DNA from 4 places in the Aeromonas sp. 160P genome. Region 2 is predicted to be linked to each of the others. Evidence: predicted binding sites of a transcription regulator. Region 2 holds the regulator's gene; each other region holds the start of a gene.
The links. The regulator LexA, encoded in region 2, represses DNA repair genes until DNA is damaged. The targets are predictions, from matches to a motif close to ANCTGTNTNNNNANACAGNT.
Positions count from the first base shown of each region.

Region 1: ACY8FN_RS15635 (DUF4250 domain-containing protein) is a predicted target of LexA. The motif match lies at 2,105-2,124, and genes of this name have one in related genera.
Region 3: dinB (DNA polymerase IV) is a predicted target of LexA. The motif match lies at 3,039-3,058, and genes of this name have one in related genera.
Region 4: ruvA (Holliday junction branch migration protein RuvA) is a predicted target of LexA. The motif match lies at 2,482-2,501, and genes of this name have one in related genera.

Region 1 is NZ_JBUXKV010000001.1:3,359,149-3,364,434, reverse strand. Features, by position in the region: partial or broken gene istA (IS21-like element ISAeme17 family transposase) at 1-814, opposite strand, end outside; gene ACY8FN_RS15645 (YcgN family cysteine cluster protein) at 1,008-1,442, opposite strand; gene ACY8FN_RS15640 (cell division inhibitor) at 1,594-2,079, opposite strand; gene ACY8FN_RS15635 (DUF4250 domain-containing protein) at 2,308-2,505, shown strand; gene ACY8FN_RS15630 (glycogen/starch/alpha-glucan phosphorylase) at 2,881-5,286, shown strand, end outside.
Region 2 is NZ_JBUXKV010000001.1:850,548-855,833, forward strand. Features, by position in the region: gene plsB (glycerol-3-phosphate 1-O-acyltransferase PlsB) at 1-2,377, opposite strand, end outside; gene lexA (transcriptional repressor LexA) at 2,582-3,205, shown strand; gene ACY8FN_RS04085 (hypothetical protein) at 3,689-3,904, shown strand; gene ACY8FN_RS04090 (SCO family protein) at 4,112-4,738, shown strand; gene ACY8FN_RS04095 (MATE family efflux transporter) at 4,741-5,286, shown strand, end outside.
Region 3 is NZ_JBUXKV010000001.1:4,167,284-4,172,569, forward strand. Features, by position in the region: gene ACY8FN_RS19300 (methyl-accepting chemotaxis protein) at 1-1,912, opposite strand, end outside; gene dinB (DNA polymerase IV) at 1,981-3,036, opposite strand; gene ACY8FN_RS19310 (hypothetical protein) at 3,168-3,374, shown strand; gene ACY8FN_RS19315 (DJ-1 family glyoxalase III) at 3,486-4,046, opposite strand; gene ACY8FN_RS19320 (ketopantoate reductase family protein) at 4,084-5,049, opposite strand; gene ACY8FN_RS19325 (YajQ family cyclic di-GMP-binding protein) at 5,249-5,286, shown strand, end outside.
Region 4 is NZ_JBUXKV010000001.1:1,441,212-1,446,497, forward strand. Features, by position in the region: gene ACY8FN_RS06825 (bifunctional 2',3'-cyclic-nucleotide 2'-phosphodiesterase/3'-nucleotidase) at 1-183, shown strand, start outside; gene ACY8FN_RS06830 (methyl-accepting chemotaxis protein) at 286-2,295, opposite strand; gene ruvA (Holliday junction branch migration protein RuvA) at 2,556-3,167, shown strand; gene ruvB (Holliday junction branch migration DNA helicase RuvB) at 3,176-4,186, shown strand; gene ACY8FN_RS06845 (cytochrome ubiquinol oxidase subunit I) at 5,130-5,286, shown strand, end outside.

The DNA.
Region 1 (5,286 bases), 2.5 Mb from region 2:
TCTTCCAACCAGGGGCCGATATGGGCATTGGCGGTTGACACATCTAGCGCCAGTCCTGCCTGCTTGAGGGTGGCTGCCAGTGGTGTGACAAAACTGCGTTTGAGGTAGCCGTTGAAGCGCTCGACCTTGCCTTTGGTCTGGGCCCGGTAGGGACGGCAGACGCGGGGGCGAAAACCGAACTCTTCGGCCAAGGCGAGCAGGGCCGGGTGCCAACGATGGTCACCTTCACCGTAAGCATCCCGTTCGCGGATGATGGTGCTGGCATTATCAAATAGCACCTCCTGCGGGACCCCACCGAAGAAATGACAAGCCTCACGCAGTCCGGTCAACCAGGCATCATTACGTTCGTGATCGAAGAAACGGACATAGCTGGCGCGGCTAAATCCCAGGGTAGCAACAAAGGCCTTTAGAGGCCGATTGCCGCGGCGGATAATGGTGAAATCGACCTGCATCTGTTTACCGGGGGCCGTTTCAAAACGGACGATGGTGCCAGAGGCGTCATGGCGCAGAGGCGATAACCAGGTCTTGAGCTGGGAGAGCCCGCCAGTGTAACCATGCTCTCGCAGTTCCCTGAGCAGAACCGTCGCCGGGATCCAGTGTGGCTTCGCTGCCTGGATACGCGCTTGCAGATAGGGTTTAAAAGGATCGAGCTTGGTTGGTCGGGCTGCTCGGCTGGGATAGATTGGCAGGCCCGGGTTGCGCAGATACTTGCGAACCGTGTTACGGGACACCCGCAATTGCTGGGCGATAGCCCGGATGCTCATGCCCTGACGGCCAACACTCTGATTTCCACTGATAACTCCTGGGTCAACATGGGCGTGGCTCAAAAGCCACGATCTTGGCCCAGGTGGGTCAACTTTACTCCGGCGTTAGTGGGTCATTTTTACATCGGCGGTGACAGATATGCGCGGGGTTCTTCTCAATGAGGCGGAAAACCATGCCTGCAGAAACAACAAGGGCTGCACAATGTGCAGCCCTTGTCTCAATGAAAATAGGGGGGGAGCGCGTCAGCTGGCCCAGGTGATGATGTGATCAATCCATTCACCCGCCTGCTCCTCGTGAATGACCTTGCCACGTACAGATTGACCTGCCTGATGCATCGCGGAGCGACTGCCCGTCAGCAGAGGATGCCACTGCGGCAGGGTGTCACCTTCAGCCAGCAGACGATAGGCGCAACTAGAGGGCAGCCAGTCATATTCGGCAATCTTGTCATGGGTGATCTGCAGGCAATCAGGCTCTTTTTTGAAACGATTGGTATAGTCAGAGCACTGACAGGTCTTGGTGTTGAGCAGGTTACAGGCGACATTGGTGAACACCAGCTCATCGGTATCTTCATCGATAAGCTTGTTGAGGCAGCATTTGCCACAACCGTCACAGAGGGATTCCCATTCGGACTCTGTCATCTGCTGCAGACTCTTGGTCTGCCAAAAGGGGGCTTGCATGATGCCGCTCACTTAATTCACCTGATAAAGCGCGTGGTTATACCCTGTGTGACTCACAATTTCAAGAAGAGGGTCATATTGACGGCAAAATAGCTGCCATGGTGTCAAATTGCGGCGGATCATCTCGATGTGTATACAGGGTGACCTTGTCTTAATGATTGAGATAGATGTCCTGCTCTGCATAGGCCAGCAGAGGTGTGATTGGACAGGTTCGTTGTGTGCCAAAGAAACGAGTCAGCACACCAGATTGTTGTCCCAGACGTTGCAACTTGGCGTGATCCAGCTCGATCTGCTCGGGTAGCCAGGTAAACACGGCGGCACAGTGGCCGTTGCCCAGACTGCGCTCCAGAGTCTGTTGCCAGTTCTTGATTTTAGGGCTGTGTACTACCAGTACCCTCTTGGGATCTATGCCTTGCTCTTGCAGCCGCACAGCAGTGGGGCGCCCCGGTGGTGCTATCAGCAAGATCCAGCCAGCGTGAGTGTTGCCTAGCTTGGCCAATTCAGTCAGAAATTGGTCATCAGACTTGAGCGTCACGCCATAATGAGCAGATTCCGCTTTGCAAGCGGTTCTGGTTGGCCATGGGTTACTCATGGCACGGTTCATCGCAAACGGCAGTGAGTGCAGAGGCTGGTTCATAGTTCAATTCCTGTATGAATGTCCAAGCTGTATGCGCATACAGTAGTTCTATCCTGCGGTAGTGACAAGGTGTTTTTGCTGAAATCTGTGATGGTGTTGGCACTGATTTTGTTTATATTATTGTTTTTAAAGGTTTTTGATCAAAACTACGCCGTGTGTTTTTTGCTCTATGGACAAATGGCGCTGCACCGCCCATGGTTATACAGGCAATTTAAAGGAGGTGCCGCTATGGATATAAGTACCTTGCAGCGTCTGGATGCCAACATCTTGCTGGGCATCATCAATGAAAAGCTGAGACTGGAGTGCGATGGGCTGGAGGAGCTGCTGGCCTATTACGATATGAGTGAAGCCCAGTTGGCAGGACGTCTGGATCAGATTGGGTACCATTACGATCCATTGAGCAATCAGTTCAAGGCACATCTCTGAGGGTGCAATGATTGCTTCATATTTATACGGTAATTTTTAAGGCGCATTGAAATCGGTTTCAATGCGCCATCTTGTTGTCTATTTTCAGGGATTTTCAAGGCTTAGCAATCTCTGAAAACCTATTCATGCCATAATATTTTCATTTTTTTTATAAGTCGTTGATAATAAAGGTTATGTTTGTTTTTCTACAATCAGTTAAAGGAAAGGGTTTTCAAGCTTTTCAGGCTGTTTTTATCGGTTAAAGTGTGACTTGCGTTAACTTTTAATTCTGCCGCTTTAGTTAGTATTCTCACGCCGGTACATATTTTGAGATAACAACAGCGCCGGTCCCGCAAGCGGGATAACAATTTTATTTGTAACGAAGGAATATGGTTTATGGCTACCAAGAAGAAGACAGACCAGGATCTCCAACTGGATAAAGATCAGCTCAAGGCGAGTATCGTGCGTCACCTGCGTTCTACCTTGGGAACAAGCGAACAGAAAGCCTCCCCCGAAGCGTGGTGGAAAGCCACTGCTGCGGCCGTCAATGAACAGGTGTACGAGCGCCTGACCCGCACTCAGCAGACTCACTTCAAGAAAGATACTCGTGCCATTCACTATCTCTCTGCTGAATTCCTGATGGGACGATTGACCTCCAACAACCTGCACAACCTCTCCCTGTACAAGGCTTGTGAAGAGGCACTGGGTGAGCTCGGTCTGGAGCTGACCGATCTTTGCGAGCAAGAGCCCGACATGGCCCTTGGCAACGGCGGCCTGGGCCGTCTGGCTGCCTGCTTTATCGATTCGCTGGCAACCCTTAACTATCCGGCGGTCGGCTATGGACTCCATTACGAACATGGTCTGTTTCGTCAGGAGATCCAGGATGGCCGCCAAATCGAGCGTCCGGACTCCTGGCGTGAATACGGTAACCCTTGGGAAATTTGCCGTCCGGAATCCGTTCAAGAGATCCCGCTCTACGGCTATGTGGAGACGGTATTCGGTGACAAGGGTGGCCTGAAAAAAGTATGGCATGCCGGTCGCAAGATCAAAGGGGTGCCTTGGGATATCCCTGTCGTCGGATTTGGCGGTAACACGGTCAACATTTTGCGCCTGTGGGAATCCCGCGCCTCCGAGTTTTTCGACTGGGACGTATTCAACGCCGGTGGTTACATCGACTCTCAGGCTGAAAAAGCCCAGGCAGAAACTATCTCCAAGGTGCTCTATCCGAACGATGATACTGATGCGGGCAAAGAGCTGCGTCTGATCCAGCAGTACTTCTTCTGCGCCTGCTCCATCAAGGACATCATGCGCCGCTACAAGCGGGTGCATGGCGCTGATTTCAGCAACTTTGCCGCGCAAATTGCCATTCAGCTCAACGATACTCATCCGGCGGTGGCTATCCCCGAACTGATGCGGGTACTGGTGGACGAGGAAGATCTGAACTGGGAGGCCGCTTGGGCCATCTGCTATCAGGTGTTCTCCTACACCAACCACACTTTGCTGCCTGAAGCGCTGGAGAAGTGGTCGGTCAGTTTGTTTGAGAAGGTGTTGCCCCGTCATCTGGAAGTGATTTACGAGATTAACGCCCGTTTCCTGAGCGAGCTGGTTGAGCCCAAGTGGCCAGGCAATGATGTCATCAAGGCCAAGCTCTCCATCATCGAAGAGGGGAGTGTGCGCAAGGTGCGGATGGGCAATCTCTGTGTGGTCGGCTCTTCCAAAGTGAACGGCGTAGCCGAGATCCACTCCAAACTGGTGAAAGAGGACCTTTTCCCCGAGTATGCCGAGCTGTGGCCTCAGAAGCTGTGCAATGTCACCAACGGGGTGACACCGCGTCGCTGGCTGTTGGCTTGTAACCCTGAGCTGGCCGGGCTGTATACCGAAGTGGTTGGCAAAGAGTGGCCGCTGCAGCTGGACAAACTGCGTGGGGTGGCGAAGTTTGCAGATGACAAGGCGTTTCAGCAGCAGTTTATGACCATCAAGCGTCATAACAAGGAGAAACTGGTCAAGGTTATCAAGGCAGAGACCGGTATTGATGTCAGCGCCGAGGCGATCTTTGACATCCAGATCAAGCGTCTGCACGAATACAAGCGCCAGCAGCTGAACCTTATCCACATCATGGCGCTGTATCGTCGCCTGCTGGCCAACCCGGACTATGACATGCATCCGCGGGTGTTCATTTTCGGCTCCAAAGCGGCGCCCGGTTACAAACTGGCCAAAGACATCATCTATGCCATCAACAAGTTGGCGGATCGGGTCAATAACGACACCCGGATCCAGGGCAAGCTGAAAGTGGTGTTCATGCCGAACTACCGCGTCAGCCTCGCCGAGAAACTGATCCCGGCGGCAGATGTCTCCGAGCAGATCTCCACTGCAGGTTATGAGGCTTCCGGTACCGGCAACATGAAGATGGCGCTCAACGGTGCGATCACCATAGGTACGCTGGATGGCGCTAACATCGAGATCGCTGAAGAGGCGGGTGCCGAAAACTGTGCCATCTTCGGTCTGACGGTAGACGAGGTGAAGTCGTTGAAAGCACGCGGTTACAACCCGTACGACTTCTACTATGCCAACTCAGAGCTCAAAGCCGTGCTGGACTGGTTTGATACCGACTACTTCACACCAGGTCGCCCGGGTGAGCTGGCCTCCATCAAGCGCTCCTTGCTGGAAGGGGGAGATCCTTACCTGGCCTTGGCGGACTTCCAGTCCTACTCAGAGGCACACAAGCTGATCGATACCTGGTATCGGGATCCGGCGCTGTGGGCGAAGAAGGCAATCATCAACTCGGCCACCATGGGCAAGTTC
Region 2 (5,286 bases):
GCAGCGGCACTATGTTGTCGGCCAGCGCCTGGAAGCGGCCCAGATCCGGCTTGCACTCGGGGGAGAGGTAGCCCTCTTTGCGCAGGGTGTGGATAAGGGTGCTGAACAGCTTCTGGTCGAAGAACTCGGGGGCGTTGATGCCGTGCAGGGTGCCGAGGCGCTCTGCCATCATCAGGCCGTCCGCTTCCAGCTGCTCCGCCTCGATACGCGGCTGGGCCAGTACCCGGGTCAGCACGATGGCGTAGCGTTGCAGGGTCTCCTGAATGCTTTCTGCCAGCAGCAGCAGGCGCATCTGGTTGCCCGGATTAACCCAGTAACCGCCATCGCGCAGCTCAATCAGTTGCTGGGCTTGCAGGGCATCGAGCAGGCTGTCTACCACCGCCGGTAGATCTTCTTCTTCATAATGCAGGAACAGCTCGGTCTTGAGCAGCGGATAGATGTCGATGCAGCGGGCCACGATCTCGCTGTGGGAGATCCCCTCGCAACGCTCGATCAGCGCCGCCACCAGGGAGGGCATGGCGAACAGGTGCAAGATGTTGTTGCGGTAGTAGGTCAGCAGGATCGCCTGATAGCGGTCCAGACTGATGATCTGCCCCAGCTTGTCTTCGCTCACCTCGAACTTGTTGAGCTCCATCGCCTGATCCAGCAGGGTCTTGGCATCCTCATCCGGGATGGTGCTCTGTGGGCTGTAGGGCACCTGCTTGAGCAGATCCATATAGGTGTTGAGCTGGGCCTGCAACTCGTCGCGGGTCAGGGCATGACGCTCGGCGGCCAGCAGTGCCAGCGCACTTAGGGTCAGGCCGTTGACGGCGGCAGCGGCATTGATGCGAGTCATCAATAGCTCGGCCAGATTGTTGACTGTGCCCGCCATCCACTCAGGGCGATCCTCTTCGCCGATATGGGATTTCCACTCCGGGACGTGTTCACTGAGGTAACTGTTGAGGGTCAATGGCTCACCGAAGTTGACGAAGCCACGGCCGTAGTTACGCAGCTTGCGCAGAATGCCGAGCACCTGCAGGAAGCTCTCCTTCTCCTTGCGGCTGCCCTTGAGTTCGTTGTGGTAGGTGTTCACCTCCATCACGTGCTCGTAGCCCAGATAGACCGGCACCAGGGTGACCGGCCTGTCCAGCCCGCGCATCATCGCCTGCAGGGTCATCGCCAGCATGCCGGTCTTGGGCGGCAGCAGACGGCCGGTCCGGGAGCGGCCCCCTTCGGTGAAGAACTCCACCGAGTAACCCTTGGCAAACAGCAGGTTGAGGTATTCACGGAATACCGTGCTGTAGAGCGGATTGCCCTTGAAGGTGCGGCGAATGAAGAAGGCGCCGCCGTGACGGAAGATCGGGCCTGCTGGCCAGAAGTTGAGGTTGATGCCTGCCGCGATATGGGGCGGCACCATCCCTTGGTGGTAGATGACGTAGGAGAGCAGCAGGTAGTCCATGTGGCTGCGATGGCAGGGGACATAGACAATCTCGTGCCCTTCCTGCGCCAGCTGGCGTACCTTCTCGGCGCCATTGACCGACAAACCGCGGTAGAGCTTGTTCCACAGCCAGCCGAGGAAGCTCTCGCCCAGGCGGATCAGCCGGTAGGAGAAATCGGAGGCAATCTCATCCATGTAGCCGTGGGCGCGCTTTTGCGCCTTCTCGAGGCTAATGTTCTCGCGCTGGGCTTCTTCTTCAATGGCTTGCTGGATCACCCCTGAGTCGAGCAGCTGTTTGAACAGCAGATTGCGGTTGGGCAGTTTCGGTCCGGTGGCGGCCAGCTGCTGGCGACTGAAGTGGGTGCGGGCCACGCGCGCCAGCTTGTGGGCGATGGCTTCATCGGTGCCGTGTTTGTCTGCCATGTGGCGCAAAGAGAGCGGCGGCGAGAAGCGCACCAGATTCTCACGACCCTTGAGGATCACGATCAGCGCCTTCTTAAGCCGGTTTGGCGCCAGGCTGCTGATGATGTTGAGGCCGGAGGCCTCTTCCCCTTCCCGACCCGGGGCACGGCCCCAGAACAGAGTAACGGGCACCACCTGGATATCCAGCTCGGGATCCTGCTTGTGCAGATCCAGCAGCTGGTGGAACTCTTGCAAGAACGGCAGCGGCTTGCTGCGCTTGCCGAACAGGGGAGGCGGACGATCCAGACAGACGTAGCGCGGCAGCAGCTGGCCATTGAGCTCCAGCGGGGTGAAGGGGCCGGGCAGACCGAGATCCTCGCAGCACTGCTGCAAGGTCATCAGGTCGGTGATCGAACTGGTTTTCAGGGCATAGACAATGGGTCTGTCCGGGTCCAGATTGAGCTCGGTGATGGGATTTTCCGGCAAGCTCTTGTGATTGACCAAGCCACTGACCGGCCATTGCAGGATGGCTCTGGATATCTTCTGCCCTATGGACATGTGCGTCTGCTCTCCAAAAAAATGCGGCGTGAGCATAGCAAATCGGTAGCCCCTTGTCGCCGAGAGGTACGATGAGTCGGCTGCGCGAGATCAAAACAGTGATAAATGCAGGGTGGGTTGCGACAAATGTCAGCTGTGCCTTGCCTTGGCTGGCACACTGTATATACTGCCAGTGTGCTGTATAAAAAAACAGGTGCCAATGCTATGAAACCCCTTACCCCCCGCCAGGCCGAAGTGCTGGAGCTGATCAAGGTAAACATGAGCGAGACCGGTATGCCGCCGACTCGTGCCGAGATTGCCCAGAAGCTTGGTTTTAAATCGGCCAATGCGGCCGAAGAACATCTGAAGGCCCTGGCCAAGAAAGGGGTCATCGAGATCATGCCGGGCACGTCCCGCGGCATTCGCCTGTTGCTCGAAGAGGAAGAGGTACTGGCAGAGAGTGGTCTGCCGCTGATCGGCAAGGTGGCCGCCGGTGAACCCATTCTGGCTCAGGAGCATATCGAGAGCCATTATCAGGTGGATCCCGCCCTGTTCCATCCGCGGGCAGATTTTCTGCTGCGGGTACAGGGAATGAGCATGAAGAACATCGGCATTCTGGATGGTGACCTGCTGGCGGTGCACAAGACTCAGGATGTGCGTAATGGTCAGGTGGTGGTCGCCCGTCTCGATGAGGATGTCACCGTCAAGCGCTTCCAGCGCAAGGGCAGTCAGGTATGGTTGTTGCCGGAGAACGAAGAGCTATCCCCCATCGAGGTGGATCTCTCCTGCCAGCAGCTCACTATCGAGGGGCTGGCGGTTGGAGTGATCCGCAACGCCGACTGGATGTAGTTCTTCCCTCCAACTGCGTTTGCCACACGGCCTCCTTCGGGAGGCCGTGCTGTTTCTGGCGCACTTTCCCTGTCATATCAAGCAGATCGTCGGCGGTGGCATTTTTGTCCTGCGTGACCGGTTACCAATCATCTATTTCAGATATATGCTCAGATCAGTGCCCTGTCGCCGAGACGGGGCTCGGCTCCTCATGCAGGCAACGTCAATGAGCCGTTATGGGAGGGCCGGTAACAACGAGAATCGGGCAGTACACCTTCACGGGATATGAAGGGGGAGTGGGGAGATCCCGAGCCCTGTCGGGCAGAGGGGACCACTCGTAGGGTTGCAGTTAGTTGTGACGGGCCTGACGATCGCTCAGGCCGATGCAGCAATATGACCTGTCGGTCAAGGAGGACTGGTATGGCATCAAGATCGCCATGGGATTCAGAGGTGGTAGTTGTACCATCGACATCGTCTATCACCCGTTGTGTCAAAGGTAGCCGGATGACCTGGTTTTATGGTCTCTGGTTACACCACAAGGGGTCACACTGGACACTCTGGTTGGGATGCCCGAAGGAGAAGGTGGTGCGCCTGGTGTTACTGTTCAAGCGGGGTCATGGCGATCGCCAGGGGGAAGAGGGCGTGCTGGCCCCGGTCATTCCCATCGGCGTGCGGGCCATCGGCAAGATGTTGCAGCAGGGACGCAACGCTCGCCCCTGAGCAGAAGAGGCAAGCAGACGCACACCTAACCGGCACCCGAGGGGCCGGTTTTTTTATGGTCTGAACTGGCGAGCAATTGTGCCAAATGGTCGGTTCCTGACTGTGCGAGACACAAGGTTGGCCCACCTTGCTGGCTCGCTGGGGTACAATGCTCCTCTTGTCCGGTCACTGCTGGCCATCTACCTCGAACTTAAAGGGTCTCTTGTGATGATGAAGCTCCGCTATCCCCTGCTTTTTCTGCTGCTGACAGGTTGCCTGATCCTGGCGTTCTACGCCACCCAGCCTGAGCAGCCGCAACAGGCTGACTACTATCCTGCGGGGCGGGATATCAACGATTTCGCCTTTACCGATGCGGACAACAAGCCGTTCACCCCTGCCAACCTGAAGGGGCACTGGACCTTTCTGTTCATCGGCTATACCTTCTGCCCCGATATCTGCCCCACCACGTTGGCAGATATGCGCTCTGTGTATGACCAGCTGAAGAAGATGGCCCCCAACAGTCAGGTGGTGTTTATCTCGGCAGATCCCCAGCGTGATGACATTCCCCGTCTCAAGACCTACACCGCCTTCTTCAATCCCGAGTTCAAGGCGGCCACCGCCCCCCACGACAAGCTGTTTCCGTTCGTGCGCAATCTGGGGCTGATCTACTCCATCGCCAATCAGGGGGAGAAGGATTACCTGATCGATCACTCCGCCTCCATCGTGCTCATCAATCCCAAGGGTAAGCTGCAGGGGGTATTCCGCCCGCAGGTGGCGCCGGGTGAGGTACCAAGGGTGCAGATGGCCACCATGTTGTCTGATTTTTCCCGCATGATGAAGCTGGCTGGCTACTGAGAATGACCCAGCCGGTTGCCCCATGGTGGCGTGATCCTTCCCGTCACCGTGCGGTCTTTGTGCTTGCCCTGCCCATGGTCTTCTCCAATATCTCCACTCCCTTGCTGGGGCTGGTGGACACCTGGGTGATCGGTCATCTCGGTCAGGCCTGGTTTCTGGGGGGCGTCTCGGTCGGCGCGACCCTGATCAATCTGATCTTCTGGCTGCTCGGCTTTCTGCGGATGTCGACTACCGGACTGACGGCGCAGGCCCACGGTGCCGCCGACGGCCGCGCCCAGCTCGATACCCTGCTGCGGGCGCTGGGGCTGGCCATCGCCATGGGGCTGATGCTGCTGTTGTTGCTCTTTCCCCTGTTACCCCGACTGATCGCCCTGAGTGGCGGCTCGGCAGAGGTGCAGCTCTATGCTAGCCACTATGTTGAGGTGCGGATCTGGAGCGCGCCGGCGGCGCTCTGCAATCTGGTGATCATGGGTTGGCTGCTGGGGATGCAGGATGCCCGCAGCCCCATGGTGATGCTGATCCTCACCAATCTGGTCAATATGGCGCTC
Region 3 (5,286 bases), 3.3 Mb from region 2:
GCACCTGCACCGAGAGATCCACCTTGGCGAGGGTCTCGTCCGCCTGACCATGGCCATCACGGATCGCCTTGACCACGGCGCCGGTACCGGATTGCAGCTGGCTGATTAGATTCTGGATCTCGATGATGGCATTCTGGGTGCGGCCAGCCAGATTACGCACCTCATCAGCCACTACCGCGAAACCACGGCCCTGCTCTCCGGCCCGCGCCGCCTCGATCGCCGCATTCAATGCCAGCAAATTGGTCTGCTCGGCAATCCCCTGGATCACGATAAGGATGTCATTGATGTTGCCACTGTTGGCGGCAAGCCGTTCCACCACCGGCTGGGCATCGTTGATGATGGTCATCAGCTCGCGCATCGCTGCCTGGGTATCTGCGACCACATATTTCCCCTCTTGCGCCGCAGCATCTGTGGTATTGGCCGCCGCGACCGCAGAGCTGGCATTACCTGAGACCTGCAGCGCCGTGGCACTGAGCTCTTCAAACGCGGTTGCCACCAGATCGATCTCCTGATACTGGGCCTGCATACCACTGCTGGTGCGCTCGGCAACTTGCGCCGCCTGCTCGGCACTGCTGCGGGTGCCGGCAACCGTATCAATCACCTGACTGATGGTGGATTGCAGCTTGTTGAGGAAACTGTTGAACCACTTGGCCAACTCGCCAATTTCGTCTTGTCGCTGGATCTCGATACGCTGGGTCAGATCCCCCTCGCCAGTGGCGATGTCCTTGAGGCGGGCCACCACTGCGCGAATAGGGGCCACTATCTGGCGTGCCATCAGCCAGATAAAAATCAACGCCACCAGTGAAATCAGCACCCCGATCATCAACTGCGAGACCACGCTACGGCGGGCTTCACTGGCAAGATCATCCTGCAGTTGCTGGGCCGAGGCGAGCACCACAGCCCGTGGCAATTCAATGTAGATACCCCATTTACCGTCGGTACCCCGCATCGATACCGGCATAAAGGTTTGCAACAGGGCACCATCGCGGCTCCAGCGACTCAACTCTTGTCCCTGGCTGAGCCACCCTTGCAGCTCGGTGGCCAGCCCTTGATACTGCTGACCCAATCCGCGCCCCAGGGTCACTTCAAACTGATCCGCCCCCGCCACTCGCCCCTCATGGCTCACCAGCAATATCTTGCCTTGGCCGTCATAGAGCTCCTTATCCATCGCTGAAACCAGATTTTGCAAAGTGCTCAGGGAGATATCGACCCCGACCATGCCCAGCAATGTCCCCTGATCAAGCAAGGGTGCAGTGACCGAGGTCATCAAGACTTTTTTGTCGCCAACATCGTCCAGATAGGGTTCCAGCAAACAGAGTCCGCGGGAGCGGATACTGCAGCGATACCATTCGTTTTCGACCCCGCCAGCAGCGGTAGGTGTCTCGTCAGCAAGCACATCCTCGTTCTGCACCTCGGCAACCAGCTTGCCATTGTCATAGGCCCAGTAGGAGGAGAACCGTCCCTTGTCGTTGGCGCCAAGCTCGGTCGACCCCTGATAATTGCTGTCCTCTCCATCCAGCTGGTCAGGCTCGAACACCGCGTATACCCCGAGCAAATTGGTGGATGAGGCGGCAGCATCGTGTAACTGCTGATTGATGGCACTGCGCAGCGCCTCTGAATGAACAAAGTTGTCGGCCGCATTCTTGCGCTGGAACAACACGCTCTCGGCCAGCAAACTGGCCCGGAAATAGGCCTCATCGAGATAGCTGGTCACCTTGGCCGCCTGCTCCGAGCCCATCGCCTTCATCCAGTTCTCGGCTGACTGCTGAGCCTCCTGCATGGTGGCTTGTCGCACCTGCTGCTGCATCTTGTCCGCGTTATAAATCGAGGAAGCAACCAGCGCGGCAGCGGTGACCAACAGACAGCAGCCAGCGATCAGGGTAATCCGGCCCTGGACAGAAAGTACGCTCATGCCAATGTTCCTATGTAAAACAGCGATATGGGTAGATTATCGACTTTATAAACAAAAACTTAACCATCTCACAGCAAATCCAGTGATAGCTGGTTAACCTCCCCCTCTTTTGGCAACCCCACCACCAACCCCAGTAAGCGCACTGAACGCCCTTCCGCACGCAGCAGACCCTCTTTTAGCAAAGGGATAAACAGGCTGGCCTGATAGCCGCCCTGGCTGCGATAGACAGTGGTCTGATGGAAGTCGGCAAATTTGATTTTAATCCCCTGCCCCATCACCTGCTCGGCACAACAGGCCGCCTGGAAACGCCGCTCCAGCTCCGGCAGCAACTGCTGCAATACCGTCAGGCAAGCCTCCTCGTTCGACAGATCGCTCGCCAGCGTGGTCTCCACTCCGATGGTTTTGCGGATCCGGTGCGCTTGCACCGGCTGCTCATCCAGACCCCAGATCCGGCTCGTCAGCATCTCGCCCAACTTGCCAAAACGGCGGCACAGCTCGTCGGCAGGCAAGGCGCGTGCATCCTCGCAGGTATAAAGCCCCTGCGCCTCCAGCCGCTCGGCAGTCTTGCGACCGACCCCGGGCAGCTTGCCAAGGGGCAACTGGCAGACAAATTGCGCCACCTCATCGGGGCGAATGACAAACAAACCGTCCGGCTTGCGCTGCTCCGAGGCGATCTTGGCCAGAAACTTGTTCGGTGCCACCCCGGCCGAGGCGGTCAGGCCCAATTCGCTGACGATGGCCTGACGGATCTCTTGGGCCATCAAGGTGGCACTGCCGCCGCAGCAGGTGCTATGAGTCACATCGAGATAAGCCTCGTCCAGCGACAACGGTTCCACCAGATCGGTATAACGGAGGAAAATAGCCCTCAGCTGGCGGGAGATATCTTTGTAAACCGCCATTCGCCCGGGGATCAGCACCAGCGGCGGACAGAGCTTTTTAGCCAGTGCGCTCGGCATGGCGGAGCGCACCCCGAAGCGGCGCGCCACATAGTTGCAGGTCGAGATGACGCCACGCCGCTCGGAGGCACCACCGATGGCCAGCGGCACCTCCCGCAGTGCGGGGTTGTCCCGCATCTCTACTGCGGCAAAAAAGCAGTCCATGTCGATATGGATGATCTTGCGCATACCACTGTATAAATAAACAGACATGGCATCATCTTACCCCAAGGATAGCAGTAGCTCTATCTCTCTCATTGTGGCTAGAATAATAGACTCCAAGGAGACCTTAACCATCACAATGACAAGGAGCGTTCGGGATGAAATATGTTTGGCTGGGACTCTGTTTGCTGCCGATGGCCGGCATCAGCAAGAACAACCCGACGGCAGAGTGCCGCTGGCTCTACGACCGGATTGAGATACTGGAACAGGCGATCAAGAAAGGGGACACGCTGGGCACAGAGCAGGAGTTATCACGCTGGCGCGCAGAGTTTAGCAAGAAGGAGTGCAAACAGTACGACTACTGAGCCGGGCAAGGTGGCGTGATCGACAACAGCTGATAACAAACGGGCCCCGGTCAAGATGACCGGGGCCCGTTTTTCAAAGCATGGCTAGCTTGATTCATCAGCAGAGTGCGGTCAGGGCAGCACCATGGGGCCTGCCACCGCCAGCGCCAGCTCATCCCCGCGCAGCACTCGTACCAGTTCGAGAGCAAACTCGATGGCGCTGCCCGGCCCCTGACTGGTGATAAGGCGATGGGCCTCATCCCTGACCACCCGCTCACGGGACAACAACGACGCGGGCAATTGCGTCTGAAAGACGGGGTGGCAGGTGACGATGGCGCCATCCAGCAGGCCGTGATGTTGCAACACCACCACGGGGGCGGCACAGATGGCAGCACGCCATCGGCCAAGGGCGGCCTGCTCTTTGAGCAGATCGATAGCCAGCGGGGTATCGCGGATCACTTCGCTGCCGGGCAAGCCACCCGGCACCACTATGGCCTCAAAGTCCCGACCGGTAAGCTCGTCGATATGGCAATCCGCCACCAGTTGTACTCCGCGCGAGGCGCGGATCTGCCGCAACCCGGCAGGACAACAAGAGGCCAACAGCACCTCGATGCGAGCACGCACCAGGGTATCAACGATGGCAACTGTCTCAATCTCTTCAGACCCGGGGGCCACCAGCACCAGTACACTCATTTATGCCTCCTCGCTTCTTGCCTGCCATAGCCAGGATTCAGACGTTCTGACTCTTCTCTTTGATCGCCTGATAGAGCCCCTGATTGACCGGTGCGGCGATACCATGTTTGGCCGCCTTGCTCAGCAGGAAGCCGGTGATGGCCTCGATCTCGGTCTCCCGTCCCAGCTCCATATCCTGATACATGGAGGAGTAGTTGTCGGCAGTCAACTCGACCACTGTCATCGCCCGGCGCTGCAGCTCTTCAGCGGTCGTGGCAATACCTTCGGCGCACATCACATCTGCAACTTCCACACAGATCTGCTGCAGGACATCAGCAAAACGGGGGCCAACCAGCTCGCCGTTTTTCAGCTTGTAGAGCGCAGTAAGCGGATTAATAGCACAATTTATCGCCAACTTTTGCCACTGACGTGCCAAAACATGCTCATCCCAGCCGGCCTGGCCGAGGGCAACAGCAAGATCATCCGCCAATCCGGCATAAGCCTTGGCAGCCTCATTGATCGGGCCAAGCCAGGTTTCACCCTTGCCAGTATGGCGGAAGACAAAATGGCCGCAGCGCATGGCACCATGGCTGGTCACCCCGGCAATCACCGGATTGTGCGGGAACATCTCGACTACCTGCTCGGCAATCCCCATCCCGTTGTGCAGCAGCACAATCGGTACCGCGGCGTCCAGTTTACCTGCCAGCGGCGTCAGAGCGGCAATAACCTGGCTAGCCTTGGTCATCACCAGCAGACGCTTGATCTTGCCGGGTTTGCTGACAAATCCGCGCTCGATATTGAGCAGTTGCACCTGCCCTTCCAGCGAGGTGAAATCGGTACCCGGATGGAGCGTGGACTGATGGTGCTCGCGCAACAAGACACGGGTTGATTGGCCGCTGATGGTCAACAGGGAGGCAACCACGCCGCCGAGGGCGCCGCATCCCAACAGTGACCACTGCGGGATAACAGGTGGAATAACAGCAGGGATAGCAAGCTGTCGGGAACTCTTAAATCCGCTTGGCATGATGTGACTCTGTCAGGGTAAGGGTTGCATTCCTCTCAACCTGTTACCGAAGGAAATTGAAGATATCATGAATGGACACTAACGGGTCCACCCGTTCTGTGCGCAGGGGATTCTAGCAGAGCGGCCCTATCAAAATCAGCAAATTTGCCGATTTTCTGGTAGATTTGCCCACCTATAGCGCAACATGAGGAGCCCTGACATGCCGTCATTCGATATTGTCTCAGAAGTCAAAATGAA
Region 4 (5,286 bases), 590 kb from region 2:
CCGGCCGCCGACAACAACTGGCATATGAAGGCGCTGCCTGCCGGAGTGGATGTTTGCCTCTACTCATCACCCCGTGAAGAGGCCAAGGCGCTGGCGGGCGAGGATCTGGCCTATCAGTCCACCCTGCCGATGGATGACGAGAAGCACCCGGGCTACGCCATCTACCGTCTGGTTCGCCAGTAACTCGCTGATGGCCGGGCGGTCTGTCCGGCCTGCAGAAAAGCCAATGCCAGTCCGTTAACGCGGACTGGCATTTTTTTGCGCCGGCTTCGGCGCGGGGGCTGGCTATACCCGGAACTGAGAGAGCAGGCGCTGTTGCAGCAGACTGGCCTGATGGAGGGAGGAGGCGAGCTGCAGACACTCCTGCGCCTCCTGTTCGCCGGTTCTGGCTTGCAGACTGATACCGGAGACCTTGTCAGAGGAGTGGCTCAGGGTGTGCGACAGCTGCCCGGTAGCCACGGCCACCTGCTGCACCATGTCGGCCAGCTGGTCGATGGCCCCTTCCACCTTGAACAGGATCTGCTTGGTGTTCTCGGAGTCCTGCATGCCGGACTCCACCGTCTTGAGGTTGCGCTGCATCATCAGGTAGGCGGTCTCGGTCTGCTGCTGGATGCTGCTGATCACCTGGCTGATCTCGGCGCTGGAGGTGGCGGTGCGGTTAGCCAGGGTACGTACCTCGTCAGCCACGACGGCGAAGCCGCGGCCCATCTCCCCCGCGCGGGCCGCTTCAATAGCCGCATTGAGGGCCAGCAGGTTGGTCTGCTCCGAGATACCGCTGATGGTGGAGATGATCTGGCCAATCTGGCCTGCCTGCTCCTTGAGGGAGTTGATGGCGATGGCACATTCGCTCACCTCCTGCACTACCCGCTGCATGCCCGCGCTGGCAGAGGCGACATATTGGCTGCTTTCAGTGGTCAGCTGGCGCACTTCGTTGGCATTGTGGGCCGCCATGCTGCAGTTGTCCGAAATGGTGGTGGCCACCAGCACCATCTGTTCACTGTCGTGGTGCAGGGCCAGCGCATGTTCAGCGGTCTGGCGGCTGCTCTGGCTGATCGCCTCCACCCGGTTGACCGAGGTGTGAACGTGGTCGCTGATGTGCTGGTTGTTGTCCATGGTGGAGCTGATCATCTTCTGCAATTTCTCGATGAAGCGATCCACGCTGTTGGCCAGCGAACCTATCTCGTCATCCCGCTGCAGGTTGATGCGGGCGTTGAGATCCCCCTCGCCGGCTGCGATATCCTGCATCCGCTTGTCTACTTGCAGCAGCGGGGTCACCAGCTTGCGGTTCAGCCAGAGGCCGCAGAGGGTCACCATGATCAGGCTCAGCAGCAGGCCACCCAGCAGCAGGGTGCGGGTCTGGCTGATGATGCCGTTGAGCTGGGCCACCTGATCCTCAACGGTGGCATCGCCGCTCTCCTCGATGGCAACCAGCTGTTGTCGCAGCTCATCGGCACTGGCCTCATAGACGGCTTGCTGGGCCTGATAGCTGCCGAGCGCCTCGATCCACTGCCCCATCAGTTGCTGATGTTGGGCCAGCAGGGCGCGATACTGTGTCGCCAGTGTCTTGCCGGCAAATGGCCCGGTTCCCTCGATATCGAACAGCCCGGTGCCGAGCATGCTGTCGATCGCTTCATGGTAGAAATCGGTCGCCTCTTTCAGCTCGGCCTTGATCGCCTCCGTTACCCCCTGTCTGCGCATCTTCTCCAGCGCATAGAGTTGGCGCAAAAAGCCGATGTTGGATTCCATGCCGCCATCGGCCGCTTCCCAGCGAGTGGAGAGGCCGCCGTTCCAGCTGATGCTCTGGTCGGGGGATTGGGTCAGTGCTTCTACCGCACCATCACCGATCACCTCCAGCTGGGTCGAGAGGCGGGCCATCAGGTCGGCGTTGTGATGCAGCGCCTGATCCACCTCGGTATAGGCGTGATAGAGCGCCAGCAGCTTCTCTTGCTGCTGTTGATAGGCCTGCTTGTGCTGATCCATGGTGGCAAGGGCTGCGCCATCAATGAGCTGCCCCTGGCTGACCCGGGCCAGCGCGTCATCGGTCGCCGCCTTGGCGGCATCGAGTTCGGCGCGATCGAGCGGCGTGCCGTTTTGCATCTTCTGGATGTGGAGTTGCTGATTGCCCAGCTCTATCGAGCCCTCCATGGCGCCGTCGGCGGTCTGCCAGGCGGCGCCCAGTACGTAGGAGAGCAGATTGGCCAGCCGCTGGCTGCCATACCAGCCCACGACCCCCATGCCCAGCGTGCAGCCGAGCAAGATGGCAAGACCCAGATTGGAGGTGGTAACAATTTTCATGTGATGGCCTTCCTTGGTATCGACATTGGCACCAGTTTTGGTTCCGAACGGGTTTAGTGTAGCGGTTTATCCCCCGGCCAGAATCCGCTGCAGTGTTGGAGCATCCGGTGCTCTGGCTGCACGAAATCAAGCATGGTGGCAAATTGGATAAAAAGCCTCTCTGACCACACGGGTGTCGCAGCCCTATGCTGGATACTTATCCAGTTATTCTTTATGCTATGAGCCAATTTACGAATAGCTGTGTTGGTGAGGAGAGAGCCGTGATTGGTCGCTTGAGAGGCATTGTCATTGAAAAACAGCCCCCCGAGGTTTTGCTGGAAGTGGGCGGGGTAGGCTATGAGGTGCAGATGCCGATGAGCTGTTTCTATGACTTGCCGGAAATCGGCAAAGAGGCGGCTATCCACACCCATTTTGTGGTGCGAGAAGATGCCCAGCTGCTCTATGGTTTCAATCACAAGCAGGAGCGGGCGCTGTTTCGCGAGTTGATCAAGACCAATGGCGTCGGTCCCAAGCTGGCGCTGGCCATTCTCTCCGGCATGACTGCCAGCCAGTTCGTCATCTGCGTCGAGCGCGAAGAGATAAGCTCGCTGGTCAAGTTACCGGGGGTCGGCAAGAAAACCGCCGAGCGGCTGGTGGTAGAGATGAAGGATCGCCTCAAGGGATGGGTTAGCCACGATCTCTTCTCGCCGGCCATGGTGGCCCTGCCTGTCGGGACATCCGAGTTGCGTGCGCCAGACGCCGCAGATGAGGCGGTCAGCGCACTGATTTCGCTCGGTTACAAACCGCAGCAGGCGAGTCAAATCGTCAGCAAGATCGCCGTCGATGGGATGTCGGTAGAAGAGATCATCCGTGAATCCCTGCGTAGCCTGTGAGGTAGTTGATGATTGAAGCAGACCGCCTCATTTCGGCAAGCGCCGAGCGCGAGGATGAGATTATCGATCGGGCGATCCGTCCCAAGAAGCTGGCTGACTATACCGGTCAGGATACCGTCTGTGCGCAGATGGAGATCTTTATCGAAGCGGCCAGGCAACGGGGCGAGGCACTTGACCACCTGCTGATTTTTGGCCCGCCGGGGCTGGGCAAAACCACCCTTGCCAACATCGTTGCCAACGAGATGGGGGTCAATATCAAGACCACCTCAGGCCCGGTGCTGGAAAAAGCCGGGGATCTGGCGGCGCTGCTCACCAACCTCGAACCGAACGATGTGCTGTTTATCGATGAGATCCACCGTCTCAGTCCGGTGGTGGAGGAGGTGCTCTATCCGGCGATGGAGGATTACCAGCTCGACATCATGATCGGAGAGGGCCCAGCCGCCCGCTCCATCAAGCTGGATCTGCCGCCGTTTACCCTGATCGGCGCCACCACCCGGGCCGGCTCTCTCACCAGCCCGCTACGGGATCGTTTTGGTATCGTCCAGCGGTTGGAGTTCTATAACGTCAAGGATCTGACCGATATCGTCTCGCGTAGCGCCCGTTGTCTGGGGCTTGAGATGACCGAGGATGGCGCTATCGAGATCGCGCGTCGCGCCCGCGGCACGCCGCGAATTGCTAACCGCCTGTTAAGGCGGGTGCGTGATTTTGCCCAGGTGAAATCCGATGGCCGGATCGATGGCCCCATTGCGGCCCGCGCGATGGACATGCTGGACGTCGATAACGAAGGATTTGACTTCATGGACCGCAAGCTATTGTTGGCTGTGATAGACAAGTTTATGGGCGGCCCGGTAGGCCTTGATAATCTGGCCGCGGCGATCGGAGAGGTGAAAGACACTATCGAAGATGTGCTGGAGCCTTATCTGATCCAGCAGGGGTATCTGCAACGTACACCAAGAGGACGGATAGCGACCACACGAGCTTATGCGCATTTCGGTCTTCAGCGACCAGATGATAAGTAAAAACAGTCGTTTGAATGTGAAACCGCCGTCAGAGGCGGTTTTTTATTATCATTTTTCATCAACAATAAAAAAGCCCACGGCAGATGCGGTGGGCAAAGACAATTCAGGGTGGATGTTCACAGACAGTGAGTGCGTCTGGACACAGACCGGAAAATAAACAGGTGAGCCGTCGCGAGCTCTTAGAGTCGGTTCATTTGATAGAGCTGAACAAAGGAAAGCTTGTAGTAACGGATGGTTTTAGCAACAAACTTTTTCATCTTCGATTCCAATAAACGGGTTCAGATAGATAGTCGAATACGTACCGTGAACCCCGATTAACCGGCCTGTATCCAAGGGTATGCCCTCACTGCGAGGCGCATTGTAGGAGTTAGAATCGACCCGGGCAAACAAGAAAAATTGCAATCTTCAAATTAGTTTATCTAATGTCTCGGTTGGTGGAATTGGTTCGCATGAGTATGCATTCTTTGCAGTTTTAAATTGAGTTTTCGAATCAGATTGCCTGACCCGGATAACATGGAAAAAGGAGCCTTATCCACGCTTTTCAAATTAAACGGGGTGGTGGGATGTTAAATTCTTAAATTGATTTAAATCAATGTTTTACGCTTTGTCATGTTTTGTGATCTGGCTCGCGTCAATAATCGTGAAATAGATTAAAAATGCCTTTCAAAGCCATCTATGGCGGGCCCTTTTACATTGATTTCAATCAAATAAAGGTGATATAAAACCACAGTCATCATGGGCGAGAATCAATTCAAGCTTATTGTTTTGAAAATGTTAAACATTAGTTTCTTTTGTTCTCATGTATTGCCTTGTTGTTAATATTGGTCGTTATTGAAGGGGCTTTGTTGTGGTGTCTCACAACGGGATTTGTTCGATAACCACCAGCGGAAGCTTTGTTCTTAAAACTTAAAATAGCCGTGCCAATAATCGGTGAGGAAACATCATGATTGCTGAGCATGTGGTAGACCTATCGCGGTTTCAATTCGCTGCGACGGCTCTTTATCACTTTTTGTTTGTACCCCTGACGCTGGGAATGGCCTTCCTTCTGGCGATCATGGAATCTGTCTATGTGATGACCAACAACACTATCTACCGGGACA